Regions from separate parts of the Enterobacter sp. QK-SA4 genome, predicted to be linked through region 1. Evidence: predicted binding sites of a transcription regulator. Region 1 holds the regulator's gene; each other region holds the start of a gene.

Region 1 (7,928 bases):
TGCTCGCGGGTCAGCGAGCGCTGACGCGAAGCCAGAAGCGCCGTACAGCACAGGTTCATGGCGTTAGCCGCACCGGCGTTGTTAATGCGCACCATCAGCTCGGACGCGATGCCGTTGACCGTTGGCGTCAGCCAGGCTGGACGAATCGCTTCGATTGGATCGATGGATTCACGCCACTCGGGAACGTGATGGTTCAGGTACGTCATCAGCGGCATCGGCTCGCCGAAGTTCACGTAGCCCTGACCGAGATTACGTAGCTTGCTCAAGCCGCGCAGCATCTGCGGCAGGCTCTCTTTCTCTTTGGTCGCACCGCGCAGCTCTTTCGCGTACGTGCCCACTTCCATTACGTGCTCATAGCCAATGTAGATTGGCACCAGCGTGATTGGACGGGTTCCTCCGCGCAGCATCGCCTGAATGGTCATCGACAGCGTGCCGGTCTTCGGATCGAGCAGACGTCCGGTACGGGAACGACCGCCCTCCACGAAGTACTCAACGGAATAGCCGCGGCTGAACAGCTCGCCCAGATATTCGCGGAACACGGTGGAGTAGAGCTTGTTGCCCTTGAAGGTACGACGGATAAAGAACGCGCCCAGGCGGCGGAAAATCGGACCTGCTGGCCAGAAATTCAGGTTGATACCGGCAGCAATATGCGGCGGTACCAGTCCCTGGTGATAGAGCACGTAGGAAAGAAGCAGGTAGTCCATGTGGCTGCGGTGGCAGGGAACATAGACAATCTCATGGCCATCATGCGCCAGCTGGCGTACGCGCTCGGCGTTATGAACGTTGATGCCCTGATACAGGCGGTTCCAGGTAAAGCCGAGAATACGATCGGACAGGCGAATCATCTCGTAAGAGAAGTTCGCTGCAATCTCTTCCATCAGCGCAATGGCGTTCTGCTGGGCTTTCTCATGCGATATTTTCTTGCTGCGCGCTTCGTCTTCAACGGCGCGAGCAATCGCTTTGGAGGCCAGCAGCTTGTTGAACAGATCCTGACGCGCCGGGAGACGCGGCCCTACGGCAGCCAGGCGCTGTCGGGCGAAGTGCATACGCGCCACGCGCGCCAGTTTTTGCGCGATGATCTTGTCGGTACCGTGCTCGTCCGCCATTCGACGCAGCGAAACGGAAGGGGAGAAACGCACAAAGCTGTCGCGTCCCAGCCAGGAGACCGCGAAGAACTTCTGGATGCCATTAAGCATGCGCAGCGGCGGGTTCTCTTCACCTTTTTCACGGCCCGGACGACGACCAAACATCACCGATACCGGCACCATCTGCACATCCAGATCGGGGTTGCTGCGGTGCAGGTCAAGATAGTCGTGGAACAGCTTGATGGACTCTTCTTTTGGCGTGTAATAGGTAAACACGCGCGGTCCACCGTGAATGAACACGTAGCGCGGCAGCAGCGTACCGTCAACTTCAAGCGGTTCAAGCGGGTCAGGTAAGTCATGCGCCAGACACTGGGCGCGAAGCGTCAGTAAGTCTGCCTTCGAGTTATAAGGCAAAACGTACATAATAGGACGCGACGTATCGAGCCCCAATTCCAGCGCGGGTTCTGCTGGGATAGACTTGCTTTTTACCAGGATGCTTAATGGTAAATTAAGTAATTTGTAGTAAATTCGTGGCCAGCCGGACATAAACGATGTAAAGCCTCTGGTTAATAATGCAATTGCGGCGCAAGGATAACAGAAAGCGCGCAAAATTTCTGTTGTTACCCGTCATACTTCAGGCTGTAGCGAAACGCGCTACAGTTCCTGTTACTGACGCTTTTTTTCATAAAAGGTTCTTTTAATGGCCAATAATACCACTGGGTTAACGCGTATCATCAAAGCCGCCGGCTATTCATGGAAAGGTTTCCGTGCCGCGTGGATCAACGAAGCTGCCTTTCGCCAGGAGGGCGTCGCCGCTATCATCGCGGTGATCGTCGCCTGTTTCCTTGATATTGATGCTATTACCCGCGTACTTCTAATCGGTTCCGTGCTTCTGGTGATGATAGTGGAAATTCTTAATAGCGCTATTGAGGCCGTTGTTGATCGCATAGGTTCAGATTTCCATGAGCTTTCTGGCCGCGCAAAAGACATGGGCTCTGCTGCCGTGCTGCTGGCGATTATCACTGCTGTTATCACCTGGGTCACGCTGCTTTGGTCACATTTCCGATGAGCCTCGAGGAATAATTAAGTCCCTGGTTTTTTGTGCAGTTTTTGGTTCCAAAATCGCCTTTGACTGTATATACTCACAGCATAACTGTATATACACCCAGGGGGCGGAATGAAAGCGTTAACGACCAGGCAGCAAGAGGTGTTTGATCTCATCCGGGATCATATCGGCCAGACGGGTATGCCACCCACGCGTGCGGAAATCGCGCAGCGTCTGGGCTTCCGTTCTCCGAATGCTGCTGAAGAACACCTGAAAGCGCTGGCGCGTAAAGGCGTGATTGAGATTGTTTCAGGCGCGTCACGCGGTATCCGCCTGCTGGTGGAAGAAGAGACGGGCATTCCGCTGATAGGCCGTGTTGCTGCCGGTGAGCCTTTACTGGCACAGCAGCATATTGAAGGCCACTACCAGGTCGATCCTGGCATGTTCAAACCAAGCGCTGATTTCCTGCTGCGCGTCAGCGGTATGTCGATGAAAGACATCGGTATTCTTGACGGCGATCTGCTTGCGGTGCACAAAACGCAGGATGTGCGTAACGGCCAGGTGGTTGTCGCGCGCATAGATGATGAAGTCACCGTCAAGCGTCTGAAAAAACAGGGGAACACCGTTCAGCTACTGCCTGAAAACAACGAGTTCTCCCCGATTGTGGTCGATCTCCGCGAACACAACTTCTCTATCGAAGGACTGGCGGTTGGGGTCATTCGCAACGGCGAATGGCTGTAACCTCTTCCTGACAGGCTATGGCGCCGCTGTAGCCTGCTCCATTCTCGACTCCCGGTATTTTTCATGTCACTGCTGACGGCATCCGATAAGGCATTGTGGCGTCTTGCTCTGCCGATGATTTTCTCCAATATTACCGTTCCCTTGCTGGGTCTGGTCGATACTGCCGTTATTGGCCACCTTGATTCGCCTGTTTATCTTGGCGGCGTGGCGATTGGCGCGACGGCAACCAGCTTCCTGTTTATGCTGCTGCTCTTTTTGCGCATGAGCACCACCGGGCTCACGGCCCAGGCTTATGGTGCAAAAGATCCGCTGCGTCTGGCGCGCGCGCTGGTCCAGCCGCTGATCCTTGCGCTCGGTGCAGGGGCGTTAATCGTTTTATTTCGTGCGCCTCTTATCGACCTTGCGCTCCATGTTGTCGGCGGCAGCGAGGCGGTACTTGCTCAGGCGCGACGTTTCCTTGAAATCCGCTGGCTCAGCGCGCCCGCCTCGCTGGCAAACCTGGTTCTGCTGGGGTGGCTCCTGGGCGTTCAGTACGCCCGTGCACCAGTGATTTTGCTGGTGGTAGGCAACCTTCTCAACATTGTGCTGGATGTCTGGCTGGTAATGGGCCTGCATATGAACGTGCGGGGCGCGGCGCTGGCGACGGCAATTGCCGAATACGGAACCTTTATTATTGGTCTGTGGATGGTCTGGCGCGTGCTGGCGATGCGCGGCATCTCCCTGGCGCAGCTCAAAACTGCATGGCGCGGCAATATCCGTAGGCTGCTGGCGCTTAATCGTGACATCATGCTGCGCTCGCTGCTGCTTCAGCTCTGCTTCGGCGCGCTGACGGTTTTCGGGGCGCGACTGGGGCCAGAAATCGTTGCGGTCAACGCGGTATTGATGACGCTACTGACCTTTACCGCCTACGCGCTGGACGGTTTTGCCTATGCGGTAGAAGCGTATTCCGGGCAGGCTTACGGCGCGCGCGAAAGCGGGCAGCTGCGGGACGTCTGGCGGGCAGCCTGCCGCCAGTCGGGACTGGTGGCGCTGGCGTTCGGCCTGGTTTATGCCTGCCTTGGTGAGCAAATCGTCGCGTTGCTTACGTCTATCCCTGCGCTGCGCGAGCTGGCGAGTCACTATCTCATCTGGCAAGTCATCTTACCGGTGGTCGGCGTCTGGTGTTATCTGCTGGACGGCATGTTTATTGGTGCGACGCGCGGAGCGGAAATGCGCAACAGCATGGCGGTCGCGGCGGCAGGGTTTGGCCTGACGCTGCTGACGCTTCCCTGGCTGGGTAATCACGGTTTGTGGCTGGCCCTGGCCGTTTTCCTCTCGCTGAGAGGGATATCGCTGGCTTTTATCTGGCATCGCCACTGGCAAAACGATACCTGGTTCCCTACACGTCACGATATATCGTGACGGTTAAAGATTCCGAATATGAAATCAACTGCCGAATCCTTAACTACAATAATTATCACGTCCAGCAGAAAAGAACGTAACGGACGTTACGACCCGACGCTTAACTAAGAGGACACGATGATGAATAAAGACGAAATCGGCGGCAACTGGAAGCAGTTCAAAGGTAAAGCGAAAGAACAGTGGGGTAAGCTGACTGATGACGATATGACCGTCATTGAAGGTAAACGCGATCAGCTTGTCGGTAAAATTCAGGAACGTTACGGCTACGCGAAAGACCAGGCGGAAAAAGAAGTGGGCGACTGGGAAAAACGCAACGACTACCGCTGGTAACCGGGCTTTACCCGCAAGTACAAGGAAGTACACCCTGAGGGCGGCCATGAGCCGCCTTTTCTTTTGCCGTTAACGCGGTTTTTTCTTCACAAGAATAGAGTGGTCGTGCTGACACGCGTCCTGATGACGACAGGCTTCCACTTCCACGCAGGCAGAGCACAGTCCGTGCGCTTCAATCACGTTATGACGCAGGGCAAAACCCATTTTCGCTGCCAGCGTATGCATAATATCTTCCACGCCTTCCGCAGCCTCTTCTTTCACCACGCCGCATCGGTCACAGATAAACATCGCCGATGTGTGGGTAGGCTGATCGAACAGATGGCACAACACATAGCTGTTTGTGGACTCAACTTTATGCACGAATCCTTGTTCCAGCAGGAAATCCAGCGCGCGATACACCGTCGGTGGCTTCGCCTGCGGCTCGCTTTCGCGGAGCAGGTCGAGGAGATCGTAGGCGCTGATAGCACCCTGCTGCAGGCTCATCAGACGTAAGACTTCAAGGCGCTGCGGAGTCAGGCGCACATTGCGTTGCGCACATAGCTTTTCGGCCTGCGCTAACAGCTCTTTTGTGGACTTATCCATTTAGCACCCCGGATGTTATAGGACGGAAACCCCCACTTTATCATGTTCTGGTAAAAACGCCGAGATCCGCCAGTCTGTGCTATACCTGACCCATTACAAACCGGGAAATAAACAATGAAAAAACCTGACTGTATTCGGCACTGGCGCGACGTTGAAGGCGCGGATGATTCGACCTACCCAGATAGCGATGAGCGTTTTTCTATCGGCGCCCCGTTGGCTCGCAAGCTTGGGCTCGGGCGCATTGGTATCCATCATGAGCGTTTACCGCCCGGGCGCAGGACGTCCTATCCGCATGCGGAAAGCGATGAAGAAGAGTTCGTTTATGTGCTCGAAGGTCATCCAGAAGCGTGGATTAATGGCTATTTATGGAAACTTGAACCGGGCGACAGCGTGGGGTTTCCTGCCGGAACGGGTATTTGCCATACCTTTATCAACAACACGGACGAAGAGGTGCGGTTACTGGTCGTTGGCGAGGCCAACAAGAAACACAATCGCATCTACTATCCGCTTAACCCCGTTTATGCCGCTACCCGTGAGGATCGCTGGGTAGACCACCCGCCCCAGTTTTTTGGACCGCATGATGGAAAACCTGGGAAAAAATAATTTCCTCTTCTATAAATATTGAGGGCCGTCACAAAATACAACAGGCCGTAAGGAAGTTTTACTTAGGGATAGAAATAGCGGGTCTTTTACTACTTATTCACAGCAATAGTTCGTTCCTGTTTGGGTGATAACAGACAGGGGTTATTTCATAACAGACTATAACGGGCATACTGTGAAAAAAAATTTTAAATTTTCGGTGGTTAGTATCGCTGTTTCCTTGTTTATGGCAAATCAGGCGGGAGCAGCCAATACCTGGACAGAATCACGGAGTGACGCAATGGGTGGCACTGGCGTTGCCTCCGGGAGCTATGGTAGCGGGGCGTTAATCAACCCCGCGTTGCTGGCAAAGGCAAAACCGGACGATGATGTGACGGTCATTTTGCCGGCCGTTGGCGTTCAGGTGACGGATGAGGACAATCTTCAGGATGAGATTGATACCATCAACGACAAAATTAATCACTATAAGGATGTGGTTGATAACCTTACGCCAATTCAGGTCATCACCAATCCGTTAGGTTCCATTAATCAATTCCAGGGCGCGGCCAAAGATCTGGCCGATGAGCTGGACTATCTCAAGGGCAAAACCGCACGCGCGACGGCAGGCGCAGGGCTTGCCGTGAGTATTCCTAACGATGTGCTTTCCGTGGCCTTTATGGCGAAAGGGTACGCCCATGGCCGGGTGAGTTCGTCTATCGATCAGCAAGATATTGATTATCTGCGCGGTATTCAACGAAGCAATGTGGTGGCTGCCGGTGTTGCCCTGGACGCTGCGCTGAACGGTACGGATCAGATCACTAAAAATCTCAACTCAACGGCGTCTGGCCGGGCAGCGATTGTGTCCGACTATGGTGTTGCCGTTGCCCGTCAGTTTGACCTCGGCGGCGTCCCGGTTTCCGTAGGGGTTACGCCAAAACTGCAAAAAACCTGGGTCTATAACTACACCACGTCAATCTACGATTATGACAGTAACAAGTGGAACGACAGCCGCTACCGCACGGACGACACGGGCTTTAACGTCGATGCCGGTATTGCGGCTGATTTCGGCGAACACTGGACCGTTGGCGTGAGCGGCCAAAACCTGATGTCGCGCGATATCGACACCAAAGATATCCGTATCCGCAACGGCCGGACGGGAGAAGTGGTGAGCTATAAAGACACCTACCAGATCCGTCCGCTGGTGACCGCCGGTGCCGCCTGGCACAACGACCTGGTGACGCTGACCGCCGATGGCGATCTGACGGAAACCAAAGGCTTCAAGAGCGAAGATACGTCGCAGTACGTGGGGGTCGGTGCCGAGGTTACGCCGCTCAGCTGGCTGGCGGTGCGTGCGGGTTATCGCGCGGACGTGAAGGGTAACGACAGCAATGTCTTTACCGGCGGTGTCGGTTTCGCGCCGTTCAGTACCGTTCATGTTGACCTGATGGGTCTGTACGGCGAGGACGAAACCTGGGGTGCCGGGGCTCAGCTGAGCATGACGTTCTAAAGTCCACCGGAGGCGCTGCGCCTCCGGCTTTTCTTTGTGCTATAGTAGCGCCCCTTTTCAACCAGATGCTTAAAACTTCGCCATGTCGTCAGAATTACAGACCGCTTTCCCTGCACACCGTTTCTCCATTGCGCCGATGCTCGACTGGACGGACAGACACTGCCGCTATTTCCTGCGCCAGCTCTCCCGCCATACGCTGCTGTACACCGAAATGGTGACCACGGGCGCAATCATTCACGGGAAGGGCGACTATCTGGCCTATAGCGAAGAAGAGCATCCGGTTGCCCTGCAGCTGGGCGGCAGCGATCCGGCCGCGCTGGCGCAGTGCGCGAAGCTGGCGGAAGAACGCGGCTACGACGAGATCAACCTGAACGTTGGCTGCCCGTCCGACCGCGTGCAAAACGGCATGTTTGGCGCCTGTCTGATGGGGAATGCACAGCTGGTAGCGGACTGTATCAAGGCGATGCGCGATGTGGTCTCCATTCCGGTCACGGTCAAAACCCGTATCGGCATTGACGACCAGGACAGCTACGAATTCCTGTGCGACTTCATCAACACGGTATCCGGGAAAGGCGAGTGCGAGATGTTCATCATTCACGCGCGAAAAGCCTGGCTCTCCGGCCTCAGCCCGAAAGAGAACCGTGAGATCCCGCCGCTG
Region 2 (7,928 bases), 2.7 Mb from region 1:
GTTTCTGGTTGTCACGGATCTTCTTCTCAACGTCCTGGATTTCACGCTGCAGCTTGTTTTTGCGGCGGAACAGGCGGACGAATTCCAGAACATCCTGGAACGAAGGCTTGGTAGTTTCCATTTTTACACCCCTGATAATGTGAGATTCGGATTCGTTAAGGCAACCGTTGTAACAATAACCTTACTGACAGCGGCTGCGAATGACAATGAGTATATCGTTTAAAGCTATCATAACCCCAATTGCTGCTGAATCGAAGCAGCAGGCGTCACATAAGCCTTTTATTTGCGCAGCGCCCGGCAAATAAGGTGCGATAACAGCTCAAGCTGCCGCGCCAGCTCCATGCTCAGCCAGACGTAGCCATGAATAGGCGTTTCCGCCACGTTATCGCTCTGGCGTTCATTGATTAACTGCTTCAGCTCCGCGACTATCTCATTCAGCCGCTCGCTGTTGGCCAGTATCGGCTGCGGGTTCCCTTCATAGAGCGCATGGGCAATGGTCAAGAGCGTTTGCTGCGTCATCTGCTGGGTCTCTTTCAGGGTTTGCGCGTTCAGCATTAACAGATGGCTGGGACGCGAGGCCCAGTGCGCGTTGATCTGCAGTTCAAGCATGCAGACCAGATTGCGGCTTACCGTCTGGATGGCTTCGAAAATCGATTTCTGAATATGGGTTTCTTTGCTGGCAGGCGTGATCAGGCCGCGCATTTTGACCACATCGTTGAGGATCGTTTGCAGATGCTTTTCCAGCCGGGGACGTTCGACCAGATTCGGGGAAAAACCGGCCTGATAGACGCGGTTAAAGGCGGTGACGTAGTTCGCCATCTGAATACGCCAGTGCAGAAAAGCCCGCTGCGGCCAGATACCGGTGAAGAGCATGGCCAGCAGTGACCCCAGGATGACATCCCCGCTTCGCCACAGCGCCGTGGTCATATCCCCGGCGGGCGCACCGACAACCACCGCGAGAGTAATCCCAATCAGCAAGGCCTGATACGGTCTTTTGCCCAACGCCAGCCAGCCGCACAGGAACATGGCGGCACCGCACCATGCCAGCATCACCGGAAACGAGATAAGCTCCAGCTTAAGGGCAATAAGCCCAAGGGCCGAGCCTAAAACCGTCCCGCCAATTCGCTCGAAGGCGCGCGGAACAACGTTCCCCCAAAACGAGATGGGCCCCATTACCACTACCAGGGTGATCAGCGGCCACGTCCCTTCCGGAACATCCAGCAAACGGACCAGCACAAACGTCAATACGAAAGCCAGCGCGATGCGACACCCGTGCACCACGCGGTAATGTTTGTACAACCGAATTTCAAAAGGGGTTAATGATTTGTCGGGACGCACACCCGCTCTCCAGCTACACGGCAAATCACAATTGTACTGTGTTTTCAGCCGGGCGGATCGCTCCCGGCTGAAAAACCCTTCATTTAGCAGGCTTAAGCCGTTTTATGCTCTACCGCGATATACATTTCGATATCCCAGTAGCCGTCTGCATTGCCGTCATTAAGATAGCGCTCGAAGCAGGGTTTGAGCGCCATCTGGTACTTATTGTCCTGCAGCAGGGAATTGAAGAACTGATACCACGGCGTGGCGAAGTCGTAGTTTTCCACGCGCGCCGTCGCCACGGCATAATCCCCGGCCGCGATTTCCGTCATCATGACGCCTTCGCTGTTTTCCGGGATGACGAAATCATCCGGTACCGTCACGGCCGTATCACAGCGTAGTTTTTCTGCCGGGACTTCATCCGGGTTATCGTAATAGACTGCCACCCACTCCAGCGGCTCAATGTGACGCCCGTCGACCCACATGACCAGCTGTTCAAAGCCCTGTTTTACCGTGTGTTCCCACGGGCCGACCAAATGAAAACCGGCAATCTTACGTTTCTGTTGCTGCGTAATGCTGTAGTCCATACTGCCTCCGCTCATCACTGTATATTTATACACTATAAAACGGGATTATGATTATCAGCAAACGAGGAGTGTTTATTATGTGAGCAGACTCGCAACCCTGCCAGTCTGCTCAGCAGCAGTTAAAGCGTGTGATGCAGATAATCGCTCAGACGAGAGAACAGGCCGCCTTTATCAACGGCTTCCAGCGTGACCAGCGGCCAGTGGGCTACCACCTTGTCGCGGTCATAGAGCTGAATCTCCCCGACCCGCTGATGCGCAGCAATCGGCGCTTCCAGTTCTTTTTTATCCAGCACGTACTTGGCTTTGATATTGGGAACCTCTGCTTTCGGCAAGGCCAGCCAGAAGTCCTGATCGGTGCCCAGTTTCACCTGCTCCTTATCGCCGTACCAGATACGCTCTGTCCCCACTTTTTTACCGCTATGCAGGATCTGCACCGTATCGAAGTTCTGCTGCCCCCAGTGCAGCAGTTTCCGGGCCTGGTCCTCACGCCCTTTCGGGCTATCCGCCCCCATCACCACCGCGATTAACCGGCGCTGGCCGTCTACGGCAGACGCAATCAGGTTAAAACCGGCCCCTGAGGTATGCCCCGTTTTCAACCCGTCCACGTTCATGGTCTTATCCCAGAGCAGGCCGTTACGGTTTTGCTGGGTGATTCCATTCCAGGTCAGGCTCTTTTCGCTGTACATATGGTAAAACTCAGGCTCGCCGTGAATGATGGCCCGGGAAAGTACGGCCAGGTCATAGGCCGAGCTGTGCTGGCCCGGCGCGTCCAGCCCGTGGACGGTTTCAAAGTGCGTATCGCGCAGGTTCAGCTTCTGCACGTAGTCGTTCATCATCTTCACAAACTGCGGCTGCCCGCCCGCCACGTGATCGGCCAGCGCCACGCAGGCGTCGTTGCCGGAATCGACGATCAGACCGCGGCTTAAATCACGCACCGAGACGCGATCGCCCTCTTTCAGAAACATCAGCGACGAGCCGTCAAAAACCGGGTTGCCTTTTGCCCAGGCATCACGTCCTACGGTGACGATGTCATCCGGGGTAATGCGGTGGCTATCAATGGCCCGATCCACTACATAGCCCGTCATCAGCTTTGTCAGGCTCGCCGGATTACGTTGTTGATGTTCGTTGCCCGCCGTTAAAATCTGACCAGTCGTGTAATCCATCAGCACCCAGGAGCCAGCCTGAATGGCCGGAGGCTGCGGCGAAAAATCCAGTGGTTCGGCCGCAAAAGCAGATGAGACACTCGAAGCGAGTAAAGAAACAGCAATAAACAGACGGCGTTTCAACGGTATATCCTCAGGTCATTAAAAATCGATGACCTTTTTACGGGAGTTCTGATGTCGTTACCTGGCTTAATTGCAAAAAAATGTGACAAAACGCAGATTTTTCTCTGAAGCTGGCGCGCAAATTTGCGTCACGGCGGTGCTTTTTATTCGGTCTGAACCGCACGATCGTTTACCATAGTGACGTCATTTTTTAACAGGATGGTATTACTGGTGTCTGACTCTGCCGCTCGCCCGACTTTTTTGTTCCACGATTACGAAACCTTTGGCACGCACCCGGCGCTGGACCGACCGGCGCAGTTTGCCGCCATCCGTACCGACGACGAATTCAACATCATTGGCGAGCCCGAGGTCTTTTACTGCAAGCCTGCGGATGACTATCTGCCGCAGCCCGGCGCGGTCATGGTCACCGGGATCACCCCTCAGGAAGCGCGGGAAAAAGGCGTTAACGAGGCAGAATTCGCCCGACGCATCCACGACTTGTTTACCGTCCCCAACACCTGCGTGGTCGGTTACAACAACATCCGCTTCGATGACGAAGTGACGCGCAACATCTTCTATCGTAACTTCTACGATCCCTATGCCTGGAGCTGGCAGAACCGCAATTCGCGCTGGGATTTGCTCGACATCATGCGCGCCTGCTACGCCCTGCGTCCTGAGGGCATTCACTGGCCGGAAAATGAGGAAGGGCTGACCAGCTTCCGGCTGGAACACCTGACGCGCGCCAACGGCATTGAGCACAGCAATGCCCACGACGCGATGGCGGACGTCTATGCCACCATTGCCATGGCGAAGCTGGTGAAAAGCGCGCAGCCACGACTGTTCGAGTATCTGCTCAGCCATCGCAGCAAGCAGAAGCTTATGACCCTTATCGACGTACCGCAGATGAAACCCCTGGTGCATATTTCCGGCATGTTTGGCGCATGGCGCGGCAATACCAGCTGGGTCGCGCCGCTGGCGTGGCATCCGGACAACCGTAATGCGGTCATCATGGTGGATTTGGCGGGCGATATTTCACCGCTGCTGGAGCTCGACAGCGATACCCTGCGTGAACGGCTGTACACGCCGAAGAATGAACTCGGCGATCTGCCTGCGGTGCCGGTCAAACTGGTGCATATCAATAAATGTCCGGTACTGGCGCAGGCGAATACGCTGCGCCCGGAAGATGCGGACAGACTGGGCATTAACCGTCAGCACTGCCTCGATAACCTGAAAGTGCTGCGCGAAAACCCGCAGGTGCGCGAGAAAGTGGTTGCTATCTTTGCCGAGGCGGAGCCGTTCGTGCCGTCTGAAAACGTGGATGCCCAGCTCTACAACGGCTTCTTCAGCGACGCCGACCGCGCGGCGATGAATATCGTTCTGCAAACCGAGCCGCGTAACTTACCGGCGCTGGATATTACTTTCGCCGATAAACGCATCGAAAAGCTGATGTTTAACTACCGCGCGCGTAACTTCCCCGGCACGCTGGACGAGGCAGAGCAGGATCGCTGGCTGCAGCATCGTCGCAATGTCTTTACCCAGGAGTTTCTTAACAGCTATGCCCAGGAGCTGGAAAAGCTTTATGGCCAGTATGAAGGAAATGCTGAGAAACAGGCGCTGTTGAAATCCCTGTTCCAGTACGCTCAAGAGATTGTCTGAGCGAGAGGTATAAAAAAAGCCGGAGGCGATGTCTCCGGCTTTTTTTTGCCCGCTGGCACAGGCCTACGGGTGTGTCGTTTTGTAGGCCGGGCAAGCGCTAGCGCCACCCGGCGAGTCATTACGCGACGTCTTCGTACTGTGGAACCGGGTTACGGAAGCTCTTCGTGACGCAGGCCAGGTAAATCAGGCCGATACCCGCCCAAATCAGGCCAAGCACCATAGAGCTCTCTTCCAGGTTAACCCACAGCGCGCCCACGGTCAGGGCACCGCACATCGGCAGGAACAGATACTGGAAGTGATCTTTCAGCGTCTTGTTACGCTTTTCACGGATCCAGAACTGAGAGATAACCGACAGGTTAACAAAGGTGAACGCCACCAGCGCACCGAAGTTAATCAGCGCCGTTGCCATCACCAGGTCAAAGTTAATCGCCAGCAGCGCAATGGCACCGACCAGGATGATGTTCATCGCCGGGGTACGCCAGGTTGGATGAACGTAGCCGAAGAAGCTTTTCGGGAATACGCCATCGCGGCCCATCACGTACATCAGACGCGCAACGCCTGCATGCGCGGCCATACCGGACGCCAGTACGGTAATGGTGGAGAAGATCAGCGCGCCAACCTGGAACGCTTTACCCGCCACATAGAGCATGATTTCCGGCTGAGATGCATCCGGATCCTTGAAGCGGGAGATATCCGGGAAGTACAGCTGCAGGAAATAGGTCGAGAAAATAAAGATCAGACCACCAATCAGCGCTGTCAGGAAGATTGCACGAGGGATCACGCGCTCTGCATCTTTCGTTTCTTCAGACAGGTTGCTGATGCCGTCAAAACCGGTAAAGGAGAAGCACAGAATGGTTGCCCCGGTAATCATCGGGATCACATGCGCATCACCAGACCAGAACGGTTTGCTGCTCGCCAGCGTACCAGCGCCTTCGCCGTGGAACACGCCATAGATCACCATGCCAAGAATAACGGCAATCAGGACAACCTGAAGCACAACGATAACGGAATTAAAGTTGGCAACGGACTTAATGCTGCGCAGGTTAAAGGCAGTCATAAAGGCCACCAGCGCAACGACGAACATCCAGGACGGAATCGACGGCACCAGCGCTTCAAAATAAATTTTTGCCAGCAGAATGTTGATCATCGGCGCGAACAGATAGTCGAGCAGCGAAGACCAGCCCACCATAAAGCCAACTGTCGGGCTGATGGATTTCTGGGCATAGGTGTAGGCGGAACCGGCAGACGGATAGCGACGCACCAGTTTACCGTAGCTCAGCGCGGTAAAGAGGATCGCAATCAGCGCGAAGCCATAAGCCGTCGGCACATGACCATCTGTGAGGCCTGATACGATACCGAATGTATCGAACAGCGTCATCGGTTGCATATAGGCAAGGCCCATCATAACAACCGGAATCAACGTAAGCGTTTTACGTAATTCCACGCGAGAGGTGTTTGGAGTTGCGTTATGCGACATAGTTATTCTCCTTTACGGTGATAACCGCCACGTAAGCGAAAAATTGCCCCATTTCTTTCTTCCTCAGCGACAACAACTGTCGGATTTTAGTAAATATCTATCCGGTACGAAGCCCGGCCTCTTGGTTTTTAGTTTCGTTTCGTACATGCAAAAAAAAATAACCGACGCCTTTTATATCGTCGATTATTCATTTGGTTGCAGCGGCCGCATTTTGCCCCACATCGGATACAAAAGGCAATACTTTGCAAAGCATGGGACAATTTTCTTTTTACTAACTGGCTGATTTCTGGACGCCGGGCTGAGAGTAAACGGCGGCGATAGCACTATTTGCTAAAATCTCGTCTCGCCACCAGGCGCTTGCAAGCCCGGCAGTTTGTTCATTCCAGCCTACCCACACCGATTCATTACTGCTTTGAGCAAGTACCTGTTTTTCAACAAGCGCGCCGCTGTCAATAAACCGCTGCGCCAGATAGCGAGGTAAATAGCCGCAGCCCAGGCCGCTTATTTGCAGTTCCAGCTTGGTTTTAAAGTCGAAAACGGTAATGGCTTCCTGCTCATCAAGCAGCTGCGAGGAGACCGAGCATTCCGGACGAGAGCTGTCCCCGACCACGATGGCGCGGTAGCCTTTAATCACGCGACGGTTAAGCGGCTCGGGTTCCTGAGCCAGCGGGTGATGGGGTGCCACGGCAAATACCTGCTCGAGCACGCCCAGCCGGGCAAAACCAAAATCACTCAGCTGGGGAGGCTCATGGAGTGCACCGACGAAAATGTCCGCCCTGCCCTGCGTCAAGGCTTCCCAGGAGCCACCCAGCACACCGTTGATAAAGATAAGCCGGGTCACGCTGTGGTGTTGATAGAAGGCTTCAATCAGCGGCGTCAGGAGTGAAAACGGAAAGGTATCATCCACGCCAATAACCAACTCGTTTTCCCAACCCTGATGGAGTTTTACGGCCTGTTTTTCGAGCTCACGAACGGTATGGAGGACTTCACGGCCTTTTTCCAGCAGCATCTGTCCGGTACGGGTGAAACGTGCGCGGTGTCCGGAGCGATCGAGGATCTGGATATTGAGGTCGCTTTCCAGTTTTTGAACGGTATAGCTCAGCGCAGATGGGGTTTTGTAGAGCTTTGCTGACGCAGCGGCAAAGCTCCCCTCTTTTTCCAGAGCATCCAGAATAATAAGAACATCCAGCAGCGGTTTCATGCTCGCCCCCTTCTGGTGCGCGATCGTCTCCGCTGCGGGTCTTATTCCATTGGCATCACCAGCGGATCGGGATACTGATACTCAAACCCCAGCTCATGACAAATGCGATTGCCATCAACAATTTTGCCTTTACTGTCATCCTTTGCCTCACCGAAAACCGGCGCCGCCAGGCCCAGCTGACGTGCCATCAGCGGGTAAAACGTGCTGCGCGCCGGATGAGACGGTGCACATATATTATAGATGTGTCCACCTTTCGGAGCCTGTAAGAGTAGCTCAATCGCGCCTACAACATCGTCAAGATGTACAAGATTGACGACATGCTGGCCGTCTGGCGCAGACTTACCGGCAAAAAAGCGTCCCGGATGGCGGCCTGGACCCACCAGCCCCGCCAGACGTACAATATCGACCTGCGTGCCGGGAAGATT
Region 3 (7,928 bases), 1.3 Mb from region 1:
GGATCAGCAGCTGCGCAACACGCTGGTGGCCAATCTGGGCAGTCAGCTTCCGGGCTGGGTTGTTGCGTCGCAGCCGCTGGGTAACGACCAGGATACACTTAACGTCACGGTAACGGGCTTCCACGGCCGTTATGACGGTGCGGTGGTGATTAGCGGGGAGTGGTTGCTGAACCATCAGGGGCAGCTGATTAAGCGTCCTTTCCATCTGGAGCTGAAGCAGCAGAAAGATGGCTATGACGAAATGGTGAAAGTCCTGGCTCAGGGTTGGGCACAGGAGTCGGCCAGCATCGCGAGAGAAATTTCCCGGCTGCCATAAGTAAAATTCATCATTAAAAACCGCAGTTGGCCTGTCGCTGATTGCGGTTTTTTTTTCGTTTTCAGTTCAGTTTGTTACTTGTGCCACGTCACAATTTTTGTACAAATGAACTTCCAGCTAGCTCACAAATATGACACCCGTATGAATTTTGAACATTGACGATGCGACTAATTCGGGGTATTCGTTATCTGTGCCTGTGCATTTAGTGCAGACACTGTTTTCTTTCCACCAGACAAAAGAATGAGGGAAACGAGGCATGAAGAGACAGAAACGAGATCGCCTGGAACGGGCTCATCAACGTGGTTATCAGGCCGGCATCGCTGGACGTTCTAAAGAAATGTGTCCTTATCAGACGATAAATCAAAGGTCACAATGGCTTGGAGGCTGGCGAGAAGCCATCGGCGACAGGGCACTCATAGCCTGATAACGTCTCTTTCAAAAAAGAAACCTCCGCAATGCGGAGGTTTCGCCTTTCTGGGGGTGCCAAAAGCACGATCAGAAAGCTGAAGTATCCTGGAACAGGCCAACTTTCAGGTCGCTTGCGCTATAGATCAGACGACCGTCGACCAGCACTTCGCCATCTGCCAGGCCCATAATCAGGCGGCGGTTAACGATGCGCTTGAAGTGAATGCGATAGGTCACTTTCTTCGCCGTAGGCAGAACCTGGCCAGTGAATTTTACTTCGCCCACGCCCAGCGCGCGGCCTTTACCTTCGCCGCCCAGCCAGCCCAGATAGAAGCCAACCAGCTGCCACATGGCATCCAGGCCCAGACAGCCAGGCATTACCGGATCGCCAATAAAGTGGCAACCGAAGAACCACAGGTCAGGGTTGATATCGAGTTCTGCTTCTACGTAACCCTTATCGAAGTTGCCGCCGGTTTCGGTCATTTTCACGACACGGTCCATCATCAGCATGTTCGGGGCCGGTAACTGTGGGCCTTTAGCGCCAAACAGTTCACCGCGACCAGAGGCAAGAAGATCTTCTTTTGTATAGGATTCGCGTTTATCTACCATGTTCTCAGTAAGCCTTATTTTAGTGAAGGACGCAGGATAGCTAACACGTGTACGCTGAACAAGTCCGATCAGTTCGAACTAAACCAGCCCAGCCAGCGTAACGGCCATGGATAACGATGACGAGCATCCTGCTGTGTCGCCTGAGCTATGCGCTCCTGGATAGTCTGCATCAGGGTGGTTTGCCCTTCGCCATCCCAAACCAGATTTGTCAGTAAGGGTAGAGCATCCTCAATCCCTTCGATGGCCCAGATGGCGAATTGCTCTTGCTCAACCGCATCCAGAATATCCTGACTAAGGCTCAAATGGCGTGCGTTGGGAGCAGGAATAATCACCCCCTGTTTGCCGTTTAAACCGCGCTGCTGACAGATAGAGAAGAAGCCTTCAATTTTTTCGTTGAGGCCTCCCACTGGCTGTGCACGACCGAACTGATCCACCGAACCGGTGATCGCGATGTTCTGATTGATGGGCACTTCCGCCAGGGCGCTGATTAAGGCGCACAGCTCGGCCATAGAGGCGCTATCGCCATCCACTTCGCTGTAGGACTGCTCAAACGTCAGCGAGGCGGAGAAGGGGATCTGTTGCTCAAGCTGCAGCTCTGACATCAAAAACGCCTGCATGATCATCATGCCTTTCGCGTGAATGTTGCCGCCCAGCTCGGCTTTCCGTTCGATATCGGTGAACTCGCCATCGCCAATGTGCACAACGCAGCTGATACGGGACGGTTCCCCGAATGCGCGCGGATGACCGGGAAATTCAATCACCGACAGGGCGTTGATCTGCCCGACGCGTTCGCCTTCGGTTTCCACCAGAATTTGTTCCAGCAGAATTTCATCCTGCATACGGTCGGCAAGATAGCCTTCTCGCCACTCACGCTGAGCCAGCATCTGAGTGAGCTGTTCGCCGGTGAACGCCCCGTTACCGCTGATCACACCCACTTCACGCAGCTGTTTGCCGATCCAGAGCGGGCAAAGCGGCAGCGTTTCCTGGTCACCGGTGTAGCGTACCGCTTCGCGGATTAAGCCCGGCCACGCGTCAGCCGCAGGGGTTGGCAGCGCAAAACGTTCAGCAACGGCCATTACCCACTGGCACCACTGCGCCATATCGTCGGCGTCAGCAATCTGGGTACTGTCTTCGTATTCGCTATACACCGCCTGCTCAGCGAGTTCTGGCTCCATTTCCTGGAAGTCCGCCAGCGATTCACGGTCGCCCGTCAGCACGACGGTCAGCGACAGCGGCATAGACGGAACAGAGACAGGCAAAGGACGAGACTCATCGTAGCCGACCCAGTCGAAACGCTGCTGGTGCACGATAGTTTTCAGACGCATCCACAGCAGCGGCTGCGAGAGCAGGGTACGCAGTGAGATAATCAGAACACCGCCATTTGCGCGATGTACCAGCCCCGGCTGCAGCGAAAGCTCGCCGTTAAACTGGCGCAGACAACCAAAGAGTTGTTCTGCCTCGACCCAGTTCGCGGTAATCACCTCGCCCTTGGCGGCAAAACGACCGTCGGCCTGTGCCGCCGGTTCGAAAGTGACATCATGTCCCGTAATACGATACTGGCCGCCAAAAACGGCATTCGCTTCCGGCTTCAGCTGACGCACGGCATCCCCGAACAACGTCAGGTATTCCGCTTCTTCCGGGGCTTTGAGCAGCATGAAGGGCGCGGTTGCCCATGGGCTTAATGCCTGCTCCAGCGCGTAATGCAAACGAGGCTGCGTATCGCTAAGGATGAATTTGTGTTCTTTTGCGAGTTCGGGCTGTGCAAACAGTTCCTGGTAACTTTCGGTATCCGGAACAAGGTCACGCCATGCAAGTTTCGTAATGGTCAAAGTTGATGTTTTTTAGTCAGATGTAAAAGCGTGGAGTATACCGTAAGCGGGGGGCTGTACCCAAGCAGGATCGGGGATTTCGACAGGGCGATTGGCTGCATTCACTCACAGGATATGATTTCTTTTCAGCAGATTGCTAAAAAACTGATATTCTGAACAGAGTTACGTGGTAACACTGAGATCGCAATGAAATATCAACAACTGGAAAATCTCGAAAGCGGCTGGAAATGGAAGTACCTGGTCAAAAAGCACCGTGAAGGGGAGCTGATCACCTGCTACATCGAAGCCAGCGCTGCGCAAGAAGCCGTGGATATTTTGCTGACCCTCGAAAATGAACCGGTACAGGTTAACGGCTGGATTGAGAAACACATCAATCCTGCGTTATTAAACCGGATGAAGCAAACTATTCGCGCGCGACGCAAACGGCATTTTAATGCTGAGCATCAGCACACTCGCAAAAAATCAATCGATCTGGAGTTCGTTGTCTGGCAACGCCTGGCTGGGCTGGCACAACGACGGGGCAAAACGCTTTCGGAAACCATCGTGCAGCTGATTGAGGATGCCGAACATAAAGAGAAGTACGCCAACCAGATGTCGACGTTGAAGAACGACCTTCAGGCTCTGTTGGGTAAAAAATAGATTTTTCTTTTCTTCAGACAATAAAAAACCCCGCATGGCGGGGTTTTTTTATAAGACGATAACTTATGCCGCTGGCTGAGTTACAACGTCTTTGATGCCTTTAACTTCGATCTCTACGCGACGATCTGGAGCCAGGCAGTCGATCAGTGCAGCGCGAGCTTTCACGTTGTCACAGGTGTTGCCAGTAACTGGGTTAGATTCGCCCATACCACGTGGGGAGATCTTGTTAGCTGGGATACCTTTAGAGATCAGGTAATCAACAACAGACTGAGCACGTTTCTCAGACAGTTTCTGGTTGTAAGCGTCAGAACCGATACGGTCGGTGAAGCCCAGAACCACTACGGAACCGTCTTTAGGATCCAGGTTGCTCAGCTGGGTGTACAGCTGATCCAGTGCCTGCTGGCCTTCTGGTTTCAGAGTCGCTTTGTTGAAGTTGAACAGAACGTCAGACTTCAGAGTGAAGTGCTTGGTCTGTACTTCTGGAGCTGGAGCCGGCGCTGGAGCAACAACTGGTGCTGCTTCTTCCTGCTGGCCGAAACGGTAGGAAACACCTACGCTCAGCATGCCGTTGTCTGGACGAACACCAACGGTGTTGCCGTCGCCGATGTTGTTAACCCACTGGTATTCCAGACGGGTAGCGATGTCACGGGTCATAGCCCACTCAACGCCACCAGCGAATACTGGGGAAACACCGGTGTCATGGTTGTCACCAGAGATGTTGTTGCTGGAATCTGCGCGCCATACCATGCCGCCCAGACGGGTGTACACGTCCAGATCGTCAGTGATTGGGTAGCCCAGTTTAGCGGTCAGTTGAACGCCCTGTGCTTTGAAAGCGCCGTTGATGGTGTCGCCTTTGTATGGCATACGACCTAACCAGTCGTAACCCATTTCAAAACCAACATACGGGTTAACCTGATAGCCACCGAACGCACCTGCACCAAGCTGGCTCTCGTGAGTTGGGCCATTATTGTTCAGGCTGCTGTTGTACCAGCCGGTGTCGTGGAACTGAGACCAGCCCAGTTTACCACCTGCATACCAGGTATTATCTTTCGGAGCGGCCTGCGCTACGGTAGCGAAGCCAGCCAGTGCCACTGCAATCGCGATAGCTGTCTTTTTCATTTTTTGCGCCTCGTTATCATCCAAAATTCGCCATGAAAGTCTCAAGAGAGAATCACGGTTAAATCCTTCACCGGGGGGCGTGGTCAAATATAAATCTACCGATATCTTCGGCTTAGGCCGAGCACCCCTGGCGATGTAAAGTCTACAACGTAGCTGAAAACTTACAAGTGTGAAGTCCGTCAGGCATATGAAAAAAAAAGTTCCGTATACCGATTATTTAACATTTTTCGAACGAATTTTGTGCAATAAAATTAAGGAGAACCGCACCAGACAAGCCTTGCCGCAATTTTGTGACCGGGAACTTTAATGCCATCTTGAGGTCAAAAAAAATTCCAGGAAAAATCTTAATTTCACTCAATGATACAAATTTGAGTGAATTTTTAGCCCAGAAAGTTGTCCTCTGCGGTAAGAATCCGATCGAACCGGACGCATAATGAACCCGATCGCATTCCCTTCTTCGGCTGCTTCAGTCAGACGGTAATGCTCCTCTTCCGTCAGTTCTTCCGGTAACCATCCAATCACCACGCTGTAATTTCCGGTGCGTAAGGCGCGGATCATCGATTCTACGGTATCGCACGGCGGGAGCTGATTAATTTGCATGACCTTGGTAAGCGGAAGGCCTGCGGACTGAACCCACTCACGGCTCAGCTTTTGCTGAGGCGTGAGCCAAAGCTGCCAGCGCGATTGCTGACCAAGCTGTTGTAATAACGGCAACAACAGAAGTTGCGTCAACAGGGGCTGGTCTTCACGATAAACCACTTCACTGATAAGCCCCGTGGAAACACGCTCGACGGAATTCTGCGCGACATTGCCTGCGGTAGAAGAGAGAGAGGTTGAGCGATTTGCATAGCCTGAAGTGTGCATATTCATTCCAGCCCTGTAGTTACTGTATGGATATACAGTAACCCCTGTATGCATAAAGATCAACCTCATTTTCGGAAAGCGACTCGCAAAATTCATTCAATCTTGATGTCCCTCGAAAAATCATCTTGCTCATCGGCGATAAGTTGCCTATTTTCCTGCTAACGGATCCGCTAGTAAGAAATTTCGTTGTTACTTTATGATTTTGAAGGGAAATATCATGAAAAAGATATCTTATGAACGGATTTATAAATCCCAGGAATACCTCTCCCCGTTGGGCGAGATTCATCATCGCGCGCTGTTTGGAGGCTATACCCTGGCGGTGGATGATGCGGTTTTTGCCATGGTGTCAGACGGAGAGCTTTATCTTCGCGCCTGTGAGGAGAGTGCGAAATACTGTGTAAAAAATGCCTCCTCTTTTTTAACGTTGATGAAGCGAGGCCGCCCGGTGCTGCTCAACTATTATCGTGTGGATGATGGATTATGGCAGGACAGGGAGCGGTTGCTTCAGCTCTCCTCGTTTGCGCTCAGTGCGGCAAGAAAAGAACGCTATCAGCGCCATCAACGAAACCGACTTAAGGATCTGCCAAACCTGACCTTTCAACTTGAAGTATTGCTCTTTGAAGCTGGCATTACCAATGAGGAAACGCTGCGGGCGCTGGGTGCAAGAGCGAGCTGGCTAAAGATGCGGGCAAAAAACAAAGCGCTCAGTATTAAAGTTCTCTTCGCGCTGGAAGGGGCTATCGAGGGGCTGCATGAGGCGGCACTCCCGGCAGGCATTCGCCGGGAGCTAACGGAGTGGTTTAATGCGCTGCCTGAGCCACAGGAGAATCACTCCTCCAGGTAGCGATTTGCTGTTGCAGCCGGCAAATTTCAGGCAGCAGAGCGATAAGCAGGCCTATCTGCTGAAGTACCAGCGGCGCTTTGCTGTCGTTTCCAGGGTCAAGATGCGCAATGCGTTGAGCCAGTTCATCCAGCGCCTGTTGAACGCGCGGCTCATCGGCCGGTCGGTGATGAAGTGCGTCATCGACATAACAGACGGCATCATCGAGCAGGTTGAGAATGCCCGGGTTGGTGAGTTTCTCACGGTGGGCACCGAGCGTCGAAATATAGCTGGTGAACGTATGGTTCAGGCAGAGCAGGCGGAACGCAGTCTCACGGATCTCCGCCGTGGCCCGAGGCTCCGTTGACATGTTAGAGACAACGGAGGCCAGTTCTGCGTCACTGTTATGCGCGTCGCGACGGGCTATCCGATAAGCCAGGCGGTTATCACGCCCCTGGTGGTACTGCTCCAGGATTGCGTCAAGGTATCGACAGTTGGCGTTCATCGCCCTGTCCACTACGCGCGGCAAATTGCGGAAACGCCAGTCCGGCCAGATAAAGCTGACCGCGGCCCAGGCAATCGCACAGCCAATCAGGGTATCGAGCACGCGGGGCAGGGCAACTTCAAACCCTTCACCCAGCAGGTTAAAGCAGAGCAGCACCAGCAGCGTAATGAACATGGTGGCGTGAGCGTACTGCACGTTGCGAAACGCGAAGAACAGCACGCCGGTGATCACAATCAGGATCAGTTGACCTTCAACGGAGGGCACGAAATAGAGCACCGGAAGGCCAATCGCGACGCCGACCAGCGTGCCGATAATACGCAGCGCAAGACGGTGTCGGGTGGCGTTATAGTTCGGCTGGCAGACGAACAGGCTGGTCAGCAGGATCCAGTAGCCGTGGTGCAGCCCGGTTATCTGGATAAAGGCATACCCCACGCACAGCACAAGCGACATTCTTACCGCGTGGCGAAAGAGTGCCGACTCAGGCGTAAAGTTGCGGCTCAGCCGCAGCCACATATCGCTAACGCTGTGCACGCTGTCATCAGCAAGCTGATTTTCCACCTCACTGCCCGGCAGCGCCATCGCCTGTTCGGACTCAATGGTTGCCAGCTGAGCATCAATCGCCCGCAGGTTGTTAAGCAGAAAGCCCAGCGCTTTGATGTGCTCCTGTGACGTTCCGCTGGCCTGAACGCGGTCGAGCGCCGCATCAAGATGGCTGAATACGCGTTCAAAGCGGGGGTCATGCTGATAGGGCGTGCGCAGCAGAATAGATCGCGAGAGCTGCTGACACGCCTGGGACTGCATGGACAGCAGGCGCTGGAAGCG
Region 4 (7,928 bases), 4.2 Mb from region 1:
TTTGATAGACGCGCCCAGATCGGAACCAATAGAACCGAGCTTTTTGGTGCCAAACAGCAGCACGACGATGACGGCAATAATGACTAATTGCCAGATACTGATACCACCCATACATGTTCCTCAGGGATAGATGATTAATGAGTCAGGTCGCATTATACGTATGCGACCCGTCGATAGCGACGCACGCTCAGCGCGTTTTTCGCCAGCCTGCCAGCCAGACTACCACCCCGCCAGCCATCAACCAGGCGGGCATCATCTGCCAGTCCGGACGGTTGATCAGCAGCAGCGTACCGCTCAGCAGCAGCGTTGCGCCAATCCCAAAGAGATAGCGTGACTGTCCCTGGCGAACGCGGCTGGACTGAAGTTCGCGGGCGATTTTATCCATGCTGTGCTGAAGGTTCTTGCTCTGACGCAAACTGTCATAAACCAGTTCAGGAATTTCAGGCATTTTTTCTATCCAGAACGGACCTTTCTCCTTCAGCGAGCGCACCAGCGCCGGAATGCCAACCTGATCCTTAATCCAGGATTCAAGGAAAGGTTTCGCGGTCTTCCACAAGTCTAACTGAGGATAGAGCTGTCGGCCTACACCCTCAACGTAAAGTAATGTTTTCTGAAGTAAAACTAGCTGTGGCTGAACTTCCATATTAAAGCGGCGAGCCGTGTTAAACAGGTTCAACAGCACATGCCCGAAGGAGATTTCCGCCAGCGGTTTTTCAAAAATCGGTTCACAAACGGTCCGGATCGCGAACTCAAACTCTTCGACGTTGGTATCCGGCGGTACCCAGCCGGAATCGACGTGCAGCTCGGCCACCTTACGGTAGTCGCGGTTGAAGAACGCGATGAAGTTCTCAGCCAGATACCGTTTATCTTCTTTGTTCAGCGACCCCACAATCCCGCAGTCGATACCGATATACTTCGGATCCTCAGGGTGTTCGTAGCTCACGAAGATATTGCCCGGGTGCATGTCCGCATGGAAAAAGCTGTCGCGGAATACCTGGGTAAAGAAGACCTGTACGCCACGTTCGGCCAGGAGCTTCATGTTTGTTCCCTGTTTCTCCAGGGCCACCACATCCGAAACCGGAATACCGTAGATACGCTCCATCACCATCATATTCTGGCTACAGTAGTCAGAATAGACTTCAGGTACATAGAGCATCGGGCTGTTTTCAAAGTTGCGACGCAGCTGAATGGCGTTTGCCGATTCGCGCAGCAGGTTAAGCTCATCAATCAGCGTTTTTTCATATTCCCGCACCACTTCCAGTGGACGCAGGCGACGCCCGTCCGGCAGCAGGCGTGGCACCCAGCGCGCCAGACGGTAAATCAGCTTCATGTCCGCTTTGATGACTGGCAGGATGTCCGGACGAATGACCTTAATAACGACTTCTTTGCCGTTTTCTTTCAGACGCGCGGTGTGCACCTGCGCAATAGAGGCCGATGCCAGTGGGTTAATGTCGAAATCGTCAAACCAGGTCTCGACGGGTACATTTCCCATCGCCTCTTCAATTTGCTTTTTCGCGCGCGCGCCGTCAAACGGTGCGACGCGATCCTGCAGCATCGCGAGCTCATCGGCAATCAGAGGCGGGAAGAGATCGCGGCGGGTCGACAGCATCTGCCCGAATTTAATCCAAACCGGACCGAGTTCCTGCAACGCCAGGCGCAGACGCTCACCCAGCGGTTGACCTTTATGGCGATTGGGCATCCAGAAGAGCATCCGCCGCCAGATACGAAGCGGCAGCGTGATACGCATTTTGGGGATAAGCTCGTCGAGCCCGTAGCTCAAAAAGGTGCGAATAATAAAATAGAGGCGCCGAATTTCACCAGGCGTCATTTGCCCTCCAGTTTTTCCAGCCGTTTGGTTAACGCATCAACCGCACGTTCAACAGCAGCGGTCTCTTCCGCAAACCATGCAACTTCCAGTGGCCCGGGCGCCATTCGCCACTCCTCAGTCAGCACTTCCGCCGCATAGCGTTGCTGGCGCTGGAGGCTTTTACGCGCAAAGGAGGCGCCGCCATGAAGAACTTTCCCGATGCCTTCGGCGGCAATGTCGCCGATAAAAGGCGCGAGCAGCTCCGCCGGATCGAACTCCGCCAGATCGGTGAGCGCAACGAAGTTCTGCACGACCTGAATGTCGCCCTCCACTTCCAGCTCACCGCTGCGGATAAGCGCCGTTAATTGCTGGCGATCGCGCAGTTTTGGCAGCACGCTCATGTGCGTGATGACCGAGCAGTCTGCTTGACCTTCCCACGCCCCCAGAACGTCAAGCTGACGTTCGCTGAATACCAGCACAAGCGGCGTCGATAACTCTTTTAAAACAATGCGTAATACCTTCCCGTTTAGCCGCTGACGTGCAGCTTTCAGCGCCGGAGCGCGATACAGAAAAGCGTTCAGTACATTCTCGACGCCTGCGGAGACTAAGGGTTTAAAGGGCACGGGACACCTCCACTCAGAATTTGTAACCGCGATGCAGCGCGACGACACCCGCCGTCAGGTTGAAATATTCAACGTTCTCAAATTCCGCGTCCTGCATCATGGCTTTTAATGTGTCCTGATCCGGGTGCATACGGATAGACTCCGCCAGATAGCGGTAGCTTTCAGCGTCGTTAGCCACCAGCTCACCAATACGCGGCAGCACGTGGAAGGAATAGGCGTCGTAGGCTTTGCTCAGCGGCTCAATGATCGGTTTTGAGAACTCGAGCACCAGCAGACGTCCACCCGGCTTCAGCACGCGGTACATGGAGCGCAGCGCTTTTTCTTTATCGGTCACGTTACGCAGACCGAAAGAGATCGTGATGCAATCAAAGGTATTGTCCGGGAATGGCAGCGCTTCGGCGTTTGCCTGCACATACTCCACATTCCCCACCACGCCGATGTTACGCAGCTTTTCGCGTCCCATTTTCAGCATGGAGTCATTAATATCGGCGAGAACAACGCGACCGGTTTCGCCCACCAGACGGGAGAATTTCGCGGTTAAATCGCCCGTACCACCGGCTAAATCCAGCACCGTTTGTCCACGACGTACGCCGCTGCAGTCAATGGTGAAGCGCTTCCACAAGCGATGAATGCCGAACGACATCAGGTCATTCATCACATCGTACTTCGCCGCCACGGAATGAAATACGTGGGCCACCATGTCAGCTTTCTGCGCTTTGGCAACAGTCTGAAAGCCAAAGTGCGTTGTGTCTTGTGAATCGTCAGCCATCTCAGAGCCTGCTTATCAGTAAAATGTTCGTGAAGTGTAACAGATTGGGCGCGTTTGCCCTACGTTTCAACCACCGCGAAAGAAACGCGCTGGAGTCTCGTCTGGTGATAAATCCGCCGCTAACGTATTGTCTTCACTGTTTGTATTTTGTTCGTCCGCACCTTCTCGCAGGCGAAACTCGTCGTCCTGGGCGGTGGCCTGTTCGACCAATTCCGGATTAATCTCGCGTTTAACCTCAACCCCCAGGCTACGGAATGATTCGGCCTGTGCCAGCAGATTGCCACGTCCGGAGGCGAGTTTTTTCATCGCCTGGCGGTAGTTATCCTGCGCACGATCCAGGCTCTGCCCGACTGAAGACATGTCGTCCACGAAGAGGCGCATTTTGTCGTAAAGCTTGCTGGCACGATCGGCAATCTGCTGAGCGTTGCGGCTCTGGTGCTCATAGCGCCATAGGTTCGCAATGGTGCGTAACGCCACCAGCAGCGTGGTGGGGCTGACCAGCATAATGTTATTTTTGAGCGCTTCGGTGATAAGCTCGGGCTGTCTGTCGAGTGCCAGCAGGAACGCGGGTTCTACCGGGATGAACATCAGGACATAGTCCAGCGAGCGCAGACCCGGCAGCTGCTGGTAGTCTTTTCTGCCAAGCAGGCGAATATGATTACGCACGGAGGCAATGTGCTCCTGCAGCGCAGACTCGCGCGTGTAATCATCGTCCGCATTAAAGTAGCGTTCATACGCCACCAGCGTCATTTTGGCGTCAATCACCACATCTTTACCCTGCGGCAGCCGCACGATCACATCCGGCTGCATTCGCGAGCGGGCGTCGTTTTCGATACTCACCTGCGTTTCGTATTCATATCCTTCCCGCAGTCCAGAGGCCTCCAGCACGCGGGTCAGCACCACTTCTCCCCAGTTGCCCTGGGTTTTGTTATCCCCTTTCAGCGCGCGGGTCAGGTTGACCGCTTCCTGCGCCATTTGCGCATTCAGCTGCTGGAGATTGCGAATCTCATGCGCCAGCGTGTGCCGCTCGCGGGCCTCCTGACCAAAGCTGTCCTGCACCTGACGGCGAAAACCGTCCAGCTGTTCGCGCAGCGGCGTCAGCAGGCTGTTGAGGCTCTGGCGGTTCTGTTCGTCAACGCGGCGGTTGCTGTGCTCAAAAATTCGGTTGGCGAGGTTCTCAAACTGTTCGCTGAGGCGCTGCTCGCTGTTGATCATCTGCCGGATTTTGTCTTCCGCATGCAGCTGGGTGGATTCAAGGCGGGTAGTGACTTCGCGGAGATCGGCCTCCAGCGAGGTGTTGATATCTCGCAGGTTGCGCAGCTCGTTGTTAAGCAGCTCGCACTCCTCTCGCCAGTGGTTACTCAGCGCAAGCTGCTGCTTTGCCGCACTTAATTCAGCGACTATCTCTTCGCGCTCTGCCAGCTGGTCGGCCTTCTGCTGTGCATGCTGATAGCTGGAAATGAGCCAGCCTATCGCCACGCCCGCCACCGCAATTACCGCGTAAATCAGGATCGAGATATCCACAATGCCCCCTGCATCAACGTATTACCCGCACAAAATAGAATTGTGCTGTATAAACGTCCAGTTTGAAAGGGTTTTCCTGCGAGGCGCTACGCAAAAAATAAAGGCCGAACGCGTCGGCCTTTGATTTCAGAAGAGAGGATTAGATCAGGCGACGCGCGGCTTCCACCACGATTTTCACCGCATGACTTTCGGTCTGCTTCATGGTTTCGGCGTTCGGGATCTCCTGCTGGGTGCGGTTGACGATAACGCCCGCCACCATACCGGCACGCAGACCCTGGCTTGCGCACATGGTCAGCAGCGTTGCGGATTCCATTTCGTAGTTCATCACGCCCATGGACTGCCACTCTTCCATTGAGCCTTTGAAACGGCTTACCACGCGGCCTGAGAAGGTGTCGTAACGTTCCTGACCCGGGTAGAAGGTGTCGGAAGAGGCGGTTACGCCCACGTGAGTGGTTGCGCCTACGGATTTTGCGGCTTCAACCAGCGCGGTGGTGCATTCGAAATCAGCCACTGCCGGGAATTCCATCGGTGCAAAGTGCAGGCTTGCGCCGTCCAGACGAACGGACGCGGTCGTGACCAGCACGTCACCCACGTTGATGTGCGGCTGGATAGCGCCGGTGGTGCCGATACGCAGGAAAGTACGGATGCCCAGCTGTGCCAGCTCTTCAACAGCAATAGACGTAGACGGACCACCGATACCGGTAGAGCACACGATCACCGCTTTGCCATCCAGCTCTGCGCGCCAGGTGGTGAACTCACGATGGGCAGCCAGCTTGACCGGCTTATCCATCAGCGCGGCGATCTTTTCCACACGCTCAGGATCGCCAGGGACGATAGCGAGCGTAGCCCCTTGTAAATCGTTTTTGGTGAGGCCGAGATGAAAAACATCAGACTTAGACATAGGTGACTCCTCTGTGGGTCGGTTAGTCAGAAGAAGTAAAACGGTACTTTACAGAAGCAGTAAGCATATTTTCGTGACATACCTCACCATGGATGAAAATGATTACATTGAATTTCCATAAAAAAGTGATTTACATCACATTAACAAGTTATATCGCCAGGTGCTGCACAAAAGATAGACCGTTTAAGGCACTGTGAGTTGTTAACCTGGTGTCTATATTTACCTTTGCGCTAACTCATTGGTACGGAGAATGCCATGACTGAAAAAACCGGTTTTGCACCTGCTGCGGCCCCACATGCTTCAACCATCGTGTCGACGCCAGAAGCGGCAATTACCGCGGGTGAGACCTCCATTCCCACGCAGGGAGAGAACATGCCTGCTTACCACGCACGGCCAAAATCGGCGGACGGCCCGCTGCCCATCGTGATCGTGGTACAGGAAATTTTCGGTGTTCACGAACACATTCGCGATCTCTGCCGCCGGCTGGCGCTGGAAGGGTATCTGGCCGTTGCGCCAGAGCTCTACTTCCGTCAGGGCGATCCGAACGACTACAGCGATATTCCAACATTGCTCAGCAACCTGGTCAGCAAAGTCCCGGACGCGCAGGTGCTGGCCGATCTCGACCACGTCGCCAGCTGGGCGGCGCGCAACGGCGGCGATCCGCATCGTCTTCTGGTCACCGGTTTCTGCTGGGGTGGACGCATTAGCTGGCTGTATGCCGCGCATAACCCGCAGCTCAAAGCCGCTGTCGCCTGGTACGGCAAACTGGTGGGTGAAAAAACGCTGAATTCACCGAAACATCCCGTCGATATCGCCACCGAGTTAAATGCCCCCGTGTTAGGGCTTTACGGCGGTCAGGACACCGGCATTTCGCTGGATTCGGTAGAGACCATGCGCCATGCGCTCCGCGCGGCCAATGCGAAGGCGGAGATCGTGGTGTATCCGGATGCCGGGCACGCGTTTAATGCCGATTATCGTCCGAGCTATCACGCAGAATCAGCCAAAGATGGCTGGCAGAGAATGCTGGCGTGGTTTAGCCAGTACGGCGGTAAGAAAGCGTAATAAAAAAGCCCGGTGGCGGCTATGCCTTACCGGGCCAATAGGTAGGCCGGGTAAGCGTTGTCGCCACCCGGCAATCCAGCACCGCTACGCCTGACGCAGGTTCTGCGCCGCCTTCACCATGTTCGCCAGCGCCGCGCGCGTCTCCGGCCAGCCGCGGGTTTTCAGTCCGCAGTCCGGGTTCACCCACAGGCGTTCTGACGGAATGCGCTGGGCCGCTTTTTTCAGCAGGGCTTCAATCCACTCCACGCTCGGCACGTTCGGGGAGTGAATGTCGTACACGCCCGGCCCGATTTCATTCGGGTAGTCGAACTCTTCAAACGACTCCAGCAGCTCCATGTCTGAACGCGAGGTCTCGATGGTGATCACGTCGGCGTCCAGCGCGGCAATCGAATCCATGATGTCGTTAAATTCGCAGTAACACATGTGGGTGTGGATCTGGGTGTCATCCTTCGCCACCGCAGCGTTGATGCGGAACGCCTCCACGCCCCACTGCAGGTAGGCATCCCAGTCGCTGCGGCGCAGCGGCAGGCCTTCGCGCAGCGCCGGCTCGTCAATCTGGATAATGCCAATGCCTGCCGCTTCCAGATCCGCCACTTCATCACGCAGCGCCAGGGCAATCTGTTTGGCGATGGTTTCACGGGTCACGTCTTCACGCGGGAACGACCAGCAGAGAATGGTCACCGGACCGGTCAGCATCCCTTTTACCGGCTTGTCGGTCAGGGACTGGGCATACTTCGCCCACTCCACGGTGATCGCTTCCGGGCGGCTGACGTCACCGATAACCACCGGCGGCTTGACGCAGCGGGAGCCGTAGCTCTGCACCCAGCCGTTCTGGGTAAAGACGAAGCCGTCCAGGTGCTCGCCGAAGTATTCTACCATGTCGTTACGCTCGGCCTCGCCGTGCACCAGCACGTCCAGCCCCAGGCGCTCCTGCTCGATAATCGCCTGCTTGATGTGTTCCGCGATGCCGGTGCGGTAGTGATTCGCATCCAGATTGCCCTTTTTAAAGTCCAGGCGCAGGCCGCGGATCTCCGTCGTTTGCGGGAAAGAGCCGATCGTCGTTGTTGGCCACGCGGGCAGACTGAAGCGGGCACGCTGCGCTTCAGCGCGCACCTCGTACGGACTCTGACGCTGGCTGTCCCGGGCGGTGATGGCCGCCAGGCGTTTTTCCACCGCCGGGTTGTGCACGCGCGCCGAGTGACGGCGCGCCTGGATCGGGGCGCTCCATTCGGTAATTGCCGC

What was found. The regulator LexA, encoded in region 1, represses DNA repair genes until DNA is damaged. The targets are predictions, from matches to a motif close to TNCTGTATGTACATACAGNA.
Region 2: a site for LexA is predicted at 1,920-1,939, ahead of sbmC (DNA gyrase inhibitor SbmC). Genes of this name have one in related genera too.
Region 3: a site for LexA is predicted at 5,802-5,821, ahead of sulA (SOS-induced cell division inhibitor SulA). Genes of this name have one in related genera too.
Region 4: a site for LexA is predicted at 4,767-4,786, ahead of rmuC (DNA recombination protein RmuC). Genes of this name have one in related genera too.

The regions. Positions count from the first base shown of each region.
Region 1 covers NZ_JBXFXH010000007.1:4,407,702-4,415,629, reverse strand. The annotation lists gene plsB (glycerol-3-phosphate 1-O-acyltransferase PlsB) at 1-1,631, opposite strand, end outside; gene AC1VYI_RS22885 (diacylglycerol kinase) at 1,786-2,154, shown strand; gene lexA (transcriptional repressor LexA) at 2,263-2,871, shown strand; gene dinF (MATE family efflux transporter DinF) at 2,935-4,272, shown strand; gene AC1VYI_RS22870 (CsbD family protein) at 4,393-4,602, shown strand; gene zur (zinc uptake transcriptional repressor Zur) at 4,672-5,184, opposite strand; gene AC1VYI_RS22860 (cupin domain-containing protein) at 5,299-5,787, shown strand; gene AC1VYI_RS22855 (conjugal transfer protein TraF) at 5,960-7,270, shown strand; gene dusA (tRNA dihydrouridine(20/20a) synthase DusA) at 7,353-7,928, shown strand, end outside.
Region 2 covers NZ_JBXFXH010000007.1:1,696,356-1,704,283, reverse strand. The annotation lists gene AC1VYI_RS09650 (DUF496 family protein) at 1-121, opposite strand, end outside; gene AC1VYI_RS09645 (FUSC family protein) at 280-1,338, opposite strand; gene sbmC (DNA gyrase inhibitor SbmC) at 1,431-1,904, opposite strand; gene dacD (serine-type D-Ala-D-Ala carboxypeptidase DacD) at 2,024-3,190, opposite strand; gene sbcB (exodeoxyribonuclease I) at 3,389-4,825, shown strand; gene plaP (putrescine/proton symporter PlaP) at 4,944-6,302, opposite strand; gene yoeI (membrane protein YoeI) at 6,292-6,354, opposite strand; gene AC1VYI_RS09615 (LysR substrate-binding domain-containing protein) at 6,574-7,503, opposite strand; gene AC1VYI_RS09610 (SDR family oxidoreductase) at 7,545-7,928, opposite strand, start outside.
Region 3 covers NZ_JBXFXH010000007.1:3,095,961-3,103,888, reverse strand. The annotation lists gene pqiC (membrane integrity-associated transporter subunit PqiC) at 1-316, shown strand, start outside; gene rmf (ribosome modulation factor) at 573-740, shown strand; gene fabA (3-hydroxyacyl-[acyl-carrier-protein] dehydratase FabA) at 812-1,330, opposite strand; gene AC1VYI_RS16620 (AAA family ATPase) at 1,399-3,159, opposite strand; gene matP (macrodomain Ter protein MatP) at 3,346-3,798, shown strand; gene ompA (porin OmpA) at 3,862-4,917, opposite strand; gene sulA (SOS-induced cell division inhibitor SulA) at 5,272-5,781, opposite strand; gene AC1VYI_RS16600 (TfoX/Sxy family DNA transformation protein) at 5,999-6,625, shown strand; gene yccS (YccS family putative transporter) at 6,582-7,928, opposite strand, start outside.
Region 4 covers NZ_JBXFXH010000007.1:180,176-188,103, reverse strand. The annotation lists gene tatA (Sec-independent protein translocase subunit TatA) at 1-111, opposite strand, end outside; gene ubiB (ubiquinone biosynthesis regulatory protein kinase UbiB) at 188-1,828, opposite strand; gene ubiJ (ubiquinone biosynthesis protein UbiJ) at 1,825-2,430, opposite strand; gene ubiE (bifunctional demethylmenaquinone methyltransferase/2-methoxy-6-polyprenyl-1,4-benzoquinol methylase UbiE) at 2,444-3,199, opposite strand; gene rmuC (DNA recombination protein RmuC) at 3,266-4,723, opposite strand; gene udp (uridine phosphorylase) at 4,863-5,624, opposite strand; gene AC1VYI_RS02370 (dienelactone hydrolase family protein) at 5,880-6,686, shown strand; gene metE (5-methyltetrahydropteroyltriglutamate--homocysteine S-methyltransferase) at 6,771-7,928, opposite strand, start outside.